Regions from separate parts of the Kitasatospora sp. NPDC087271 genome, predicted to be linked through region 2. Evidence: riboswitches for the same ligand, from Rfam matches in the RefSeq annotation. Region 2 holds a riboswitch; the other holds the start of a gene.
The links. Region 2 has a riboswitch for glycine ahead of gcvP (aminomethyl-transferring glycine dehydrogenase). Riboswitches for the same ligand answer to the same signal wherever they lie in the genome.

Region 1 (3,202 bases), on a different contig from region 2:
GTGCTGGGGGTTGCTCATGGCGTCATTCTCCAGGATGGGAAGCGGGTACGACGAAGCGGGCCGCCGCACGGACGGCTTCGACGCGGATCAGGCGTGGTTCGGGCATGGGCCAGGCCTGGTTCGGGCATGGGCCAGGCCTGGATCAGGCGTGGCTCAAGCCCGGGTCGGGCATGGTGCAGGCCCGGGTCCACGGGGTCTACGGGGAGGGCGGGGCCTCAGCGGGCGCGCTTGTAGAACGGCAGCGCCACGACCTCGACCGGCTCGTGCTTGCCGCGCACGTCCACCGCGACGGCGGTGCCGGGGGCGGCGTGGGCCGCGTCCACGTAGGCGATCGCGATCGGCCGGCCCAGGGTCGGGGACGGGGCGCCCGAGGTGATCCGGCCGATCGGGGCGCCGTCGGCGGAGACCACGGTGTACTCGGCGCGCGGGACGCGCTTGCCCTCGGAGACCAGGCCGACCAGCACCCGCGGCGGATTGGCCTCGGCCTCGGCGGCGGCCTTCTCCAGCGCCTTGCGGCCGACGAAGGTGCCCTCGTTGGTGGTCTTGTCGAAGCGCACGACCCGGCCCAGGCCCGCGTCGAACGGGGTCAGGTCGGTGGAGAGCTCGTGCCCGTACAGCGGCATGCCGGCCTCCAGGCGCAGCGTGTCGCGGCACGACAGGCCGCACGGGACCAGGCCGCGGCCCTCGCCGGCGGCGGTCAGCGCCTGCCAGACCCCCTCGGCGTCGCCCGGGTTGCAGAAGATCTCGAAGCCGTCCTCGCCGGTGTAGCCGGTCCGGGCGAGCAGCACGTCGCGGCCGGCGACCTGGGCCGGGAGGATCGCGTAGTACTTCAGGCCGGGCAGGTCGGCGTCGGTGGTTCCGGCCAGGATCGCGGTGGCCTCCGGGCCCTGGACGGCGATCAGCGCGTAGGTGTCGCGGTCGTCCGTGACGACGGCGTCGAAGCCCTTGGCGCGGGCGATCAGCTCGTCCAGCACCAGCTGGGCGTTGGAGGCGTTGGCGACGACCAGGAAGGCGTCCTCGCGCAGGCGGTAGACGATCAGGTCGTCCAGGATGCCGCCGTCCTCGGCGCAGATCATGGTGTAGCGGGCGCGCAGCACGCCCAGCGCGGAGACGAAGCCGACCAGCGCGTGGTCCAGCATCTCGCCGGCCTGCTGGCCGGTGACGGTGATCTCGCCCATGTGGGAGAGGTCGAACAGTCCGGCCCGGGTGCGGACGGCGAGGTGTTCCTCGCGCTCGCTGCCGTAGCGCAGCGGCATGTCCCAGCCGGCGAAGTCGGTCATGGTCGCGCCGAGGGCGCGGTGCAGCGCGTCGAGCGCGGTGAGGCGGAGGGACGACATGGCCTGGAACTCCTCGGTCTGGGCACTCATGGGTGCACGCGCCGGAACCGGACCCGCTCGGGGGCCGACCCTGCGCGCGGGCATGCGGCGGCGTGGGTCTCCCCATCTGTCGTCGAACCTGAGAGCTTCACCGCCCACCTGCCCGCAGCTGTTTCCAGCATCCAGGACAGCATGGTGGCTTGCACCGTGGGTGGGCGCGCGACAGGGCCGTGCGCCACTTTCCAGATGTGCCTAACCCGTGCGGTAAGGGGGCCTGAGAGATTCCGGGGAGGAGTTGCTCCTTCGGCGCCGGCTGTGCCGCCTGACGGGGCACTCCGGGCTCTCCCGCGCGGGTTCGAGCGGCCGGTATGGAGTTGTCGGTCCGCCGGCGCGCCGCGCCGTCGAACGCGCACATCATGGCACGTCCGCGCCGACGACGGGAGAGGGGACCCGGTCACACCGCGCCACCGCGAACCGGCGCCCCCGGGGCGTGCGCCCTAGACTGCTGCGCGTCGGCGCAGCAGAGGGCGGCCGACCGGCAGAGGGCGGATCAGGCGCGCATGGGGTACCCGGTGGAGCAGCAGCAGGGGTGGGGCGGGCCGGAGTCGGCGCCGCCGGGCGGCGGGTGGCCGGCCAACGAGCTGGAGCAGGTGCTGACCGCCGCGCTGGGCGATCCGGGTGCGACGCCGCGGGTGATCGAGGTGCTGGCCCGCAGCCAGGTGTGGATCCCGCTGCCGGCCGGCGGCGACCCGCGGGGGCCCGCGCTGGACCTGCCGACCATCGAGCTGGCCGGCGAGCCGTACGTGCCGGTGTTCTCCTCGCAGGAGGTGTTCCTGCGGCAGGCGCCGGGGATGGCCTTCGCGGTGGCGCCGGTCTGGGAGTTCGCCCGCGGGCTGCCGCTGGGCGTGGGCATCGCGGTCAACCCGGAGGCGGCGGTGGGCATCCCGGTGCCGCCGCAGGGTGTGGCGGAGCTGCGGCGCGGCCCGCGCGAGGAGCGCCTGGCCGACCAGGAGCAGAGCCAGAGCCAGAGCCAGAACCAGGGACAGGGCCCGGAGGCGCCGACCGGTGGCCGGGTGGCGCTGCGCGAGCCGGTGCCGGGGGAGGACCCGGAGCACTTCCTGGCCGCCTGCCGGGCCGAACTGTCGGCCCTGCCCGGAGTGTTGACCGCGCGCCGGGCGCTCGCCAGCATCGAGGGCGAGCCGACCGTGATGTTCGTGGGCGTCCAGCTGGACCAGACGGCCCCGGCCGACCCGGGTGCGGTGAACGAGGCGCTCGGCCGCGCGCTGGGAACCGCGCCGCTGCCGGGGGGCGTCCACCTCGTACTGCTCGATCTCGCCGATGACCCGGTGGTCGAGTGGCTGCTCACCCGGGTACTCCCTTTCTACGCGCGGGGTTGAGCGGGGTTCGTATCGGAGGCACGTCGCCGTGGCGGTGGCCGGTGCCGCGCCATAGGGTGCGTGCAGACGGCCGACGGGTCGGCAGGCTTGAGGAAAGAGGCGCGGCGAGGTGGGCGCATGAGTGCGGGAGCGGTAGCGGGCGGTGCACCGGGGCCCTGGGGCCAGGCACCCGCCGGGCGCCCCGGAGCGGATCCGGGCGCGCTGGAGCGCGCCCTGCGCGAGGTCGCGCCGGAGCGCTACGAGGCGTACGAGCAACTGCTGCACGCACTGGCCGACGGCCAGGTCTGGATGCTGCTGTGGCACGGCGCGCCGGGCAGCGCTGACGCCCAGTACGGGAACATGGAGATCAGCGGCCACGGCTACGCGCCGGCCGTCACCTCGTCCGAGCAACTGGCGTCGTCCGGCTGGGCGCGGGCCCACGAGGTCATCTCCGGGCGGGAGATCGCCGCTTCGCTGTACCGGACCCGCTGGGGCCTGTGGCTCAACCCG
Region 2 (3,202 bases):
CGACGTCCACGTCACCGTCGACCAGGGTCTTCACCACGACCACGCGCATGCCGGCCATCACCGCGGAGGCCGCGTTGGTGCCGTGCGCGGAGGACGGGATCAGGCAGACGTCGCGCTGGGTGTCACCGTTGGCGTGGTGGTAGGCGCGGACGGCCAGCAGGCCGGCCAGCTCGCCCTGCGAGCCCGCGTTCGGCTGGATCGAGACGGCGTCGTAGCCGGTCACCTCGACCAGCTGGCGCTCCAGCTCGCGGATCAGGCTGAGGTAGCCCTGCGCCTGCTCGATCGGCGCGAAGGGGTGCAGCTGGCCGAACTCCGGCCAGGTGACGGCCTCCATCTCGGTGGTCGCGTTGAGCTTCATGGTGCAGGAGCCCAGCGGGATCATGCCGCGGTCCAGTGCGTAGTCCCGGTCCGACAGGCGGCGCAGGTAGCGCAGCATGGCGGTCTCCGAGCGGTGGCTGTGGAAGACCGGGTGGGTCAGGTACTCGTCCTGGCGCAGCAGCGCGGCCGGCAGCGCGTCGGCGCCCTCGGCGACCTCGACCGCGGGGACGCCGAACGCGGCCCAGACGGCGGCGAGGTGCTCGCGGGTGGTGGTCTCGTCGGTGGAGACCGAGATCCGGTCCGCGCCGTCCTGGTGGACGTTGACGCCGTTGGCGCGGGCGGCGGCCGCGATCTCGGCGGCACGGCCCGGGACGACGGCGGTGACGGTGTCGAAGAACTCGCCGTGCAGCAGCTCGACGCCGCCGGCCCGCAGGCCCTCGGCGAGGGCGGCGGCGTAGCGGTGGGTGCGGCGGGCGATGTCGGCCAGGCCGTCCGGACCGTGGTAGACGGCGTACATCGAGGCCATGACGGCGAGCAGCACCTGGGCGGTGCAGATGTTGCTGGTGGCCTTCTCGCGGCGGATGTGCTGCTCGCGGGTCTGCAGCGCCAGGCGGTAGGCGCGGTTGCCGTCGGCGTCGACCGAGACGCCGACCAGGCGGCCGGGCAGCGAGCGGGCGTACTCGGCGCGCACCGACAGGTAGCCGGCGTGCGGGCCGCCGAAGCCCATCGGCACGCCGAAGCGCTGCGAGGTGCCGCAGGCGATGTCGGCGCCGAGCGAGCCCGGCGAGGCGAGCAGGGTCAGCGCCAGCAGGTCGGCGGCGACCGCGACGATCGCTCCGAGGCCGTGCGCCTGCTCGATGACCGGGGTGAGGTCGCGGACCACACCGGTGGCGCCCGGGTACTGGAGCAGCACGCCGAAGACGCCGCGCTCGGCGATCTCGGCCGGGATGCCCTCGGACAGGTCGGCGACGACGACCTCGACACCGGTCGGCACCGCGCGGGTGTTGATCACCGCGGTGGTCTGCGGCAGGGTCTCGGCGTCGACCAGGAACACGCCGCCCTTGACCTTGGTGACGCGGCGGGCGAGCGCCATCGCCTCGGCGGCCGCGGTGCCCTCGTCGAGCAGCGAGGAGCCGGAGGTCGGCAGGCCGGTCAGGTCGGAGACCAGGGTCTGGAAGTTGAGCAGCGCCTCCAGGCGGCCCTGGGAGATCTCCGGCTGGTACGGCGTGTAGGCGGTGTACCAGGCCGGGTTCTCCATGACGTTGCGCAGGATCACCGGCGGGGTGAAGGTGCCGTAGTAGCCCAGGCCGATCATCGGCTGGAGCACCTGGTTGCGGCTCGCCAGCTCGCGCAGTTCGGCGAGCACCTGCGCCTCGCTGCGGCCGCCGGGCAGGTCCAGGCCGGTGATGGAGCGGATCGCCTCGGGAACGGCGGTGGCGGCGAGTTCGTCCAGCGAGCCGTAGCCGATGGACGCCAGCATCTTCTGCTGCGCGGCGTCGTCGGGGCCGATGTGGCGGTTCTCGAAGGGGCTGGCCAGCTCAAGCTCGGTGAGGGTCGAGGCGCCGGTGGGGCGTCCCGCGTTCGGCTGGGCGTTCATGGTGGTCGAGGCCTCCTGGTCACGGACCGGCGGGGGTGCGCACGCCGACCGGCCGGAGCCGCTGCGGACAGCGGCTCGACCCGGGCGGGCGAACCCGACAGGCCTCCCCCTCTGTCATCGGGACCTGAGAGCTTCACCCGCACGGCGCGCTGTGGGCACGCCGCCGGCTTGCACCGTCGGTGAGGGTGGTGCCCGTCGGCTCCCTGCCGACGGTCCTGCCCTGCTTTCCAGAGTGACCTACCCCACACGGTACGGATGCCTGAGAGATTCCGGGGAGGAGTTGCTCCTTCGGCGCCCCGACCAGCGCTTTCCGTGGCCGGGGACTCTCCCGAGCGGGCTCGGCGGTCGCCGCCCAGGGTACCAGCGGCAGGCCCCCTGATCACGGTCGCGTCGGGTCGCTCGGGGTCTACGCGCGTCCCCCGGACGGTCCAGCCCGGAGCCCGTCCGGCGCACCCCGGTCGCGCCCGTCCGATTCATGGCCTTTGGTGTGAAGTGGCAGGCGGAACGGGTGCTCCGGCCACGGTCCTGCGGGAGTTCCGCAGGCGCAGCGCACTGGAGGAAAGAGTGCAAACCGATATCGATCCCCGGGACCTCATCGGCCACAAGGCGGTCGACCGCAACGGAGACAAGATCGGCACGGTCGACGAGGTCTACCTGGACGACGCCACCGGCCAGCCGGAGTGGGCAGCCGTCCGGACCGGCATCTTCGGCCGGGACGCCTTCGTCCCGCTCACCACCAGCGAGTTCTCCGGCGACGAGCTCCGGGTGCCGTACGACAAGTCGCTGGTGAAGGAGTCGCCGGACTTCGGCGTCGGCCAGCACCTGTCGCCCGCCCAGGAGCTCCAGCTCTACCGCTACTACGGCCTGGACACCCCGGCGAACGGCCGCCCGGTCGGCCGGGACGGTGACCGGCCCGTCAGTCGTGAGGGTGACCGGCCGGCCGGCCGCGAGAGTGACCGCCCGGTGGGTCGGGACGGCGGCCGACCCGCGCGCCCCGACCTCGACTTCGGCACCACCTCGGCGGCCGAGCCCGTGAAGCCCATCGCCTTCCACTCCCTCGACCCCGCCCCGACCACCACCCCTGCCGACCCCACCGGCACCGCGACGGAGGTCAGCGTGCGGACCCTCAACACCCCCGCACCCGCGGCCGCCCCCACGACGACCGAGCCCAAGCCGCAGCCCGCCCCGATCGTGACGACCACCGCGACCACGAACTCGGCCGTGGCCCCGACGGCCTCGGAGCGCTCGACCGGTCCGGCCCCGTCGTCCCCCAACGGCCCGGTGGAG

Region 1: linked by a shared signal. The riboswitch ahead of gcvT (glycine cleavage system aminomethyltransferase GcvT) and the one ahead of gcvP (aminomethyl-transferring glycine dehydrogenase) in region 2 are both predicted to bind glycine.

Annotation. Positions count from the first base shown of each region.
Region 1 covers NZ_JBIUYQ010000010.1:37,195-40,396, reverse strand. The annotation lists gene gcvH (glycine cleavage system protein GcvH) at 1-18, opposite strand, end outside; gene gcvT (glycine cleavage system aminomethyltransferase GcvT) at 216-1,367, opposite strand; glycine riboswitch at 1,569-1,674, opposite strand; gene ACIO9K_RS18635 (enhanced serine sensitivity protein SseB C-terminal domain-containing protein) at 1,877-2,713, shown strand; gene ACIO9K_RS18630 (enhanced serine sensitivity protein SseB C-terminal domain-containing protein) at 2,831-3,202, shown strand, end outside.
Region 2 covers NZ_JBIUYQ010000018.1:14,121-17,322, reverse strand. The annotation lists gene gcvP (aminomethyl-transferring glycine dehydrogenase) at 1-1,915, opposite strand, end outside; glycine riboswitch at 2,153-2,256, opposite strand; gene ACIO9K_RS26655 (PRC and DUF2382 domain-containing protein) at 2,480-3,202, shown strand, end outside.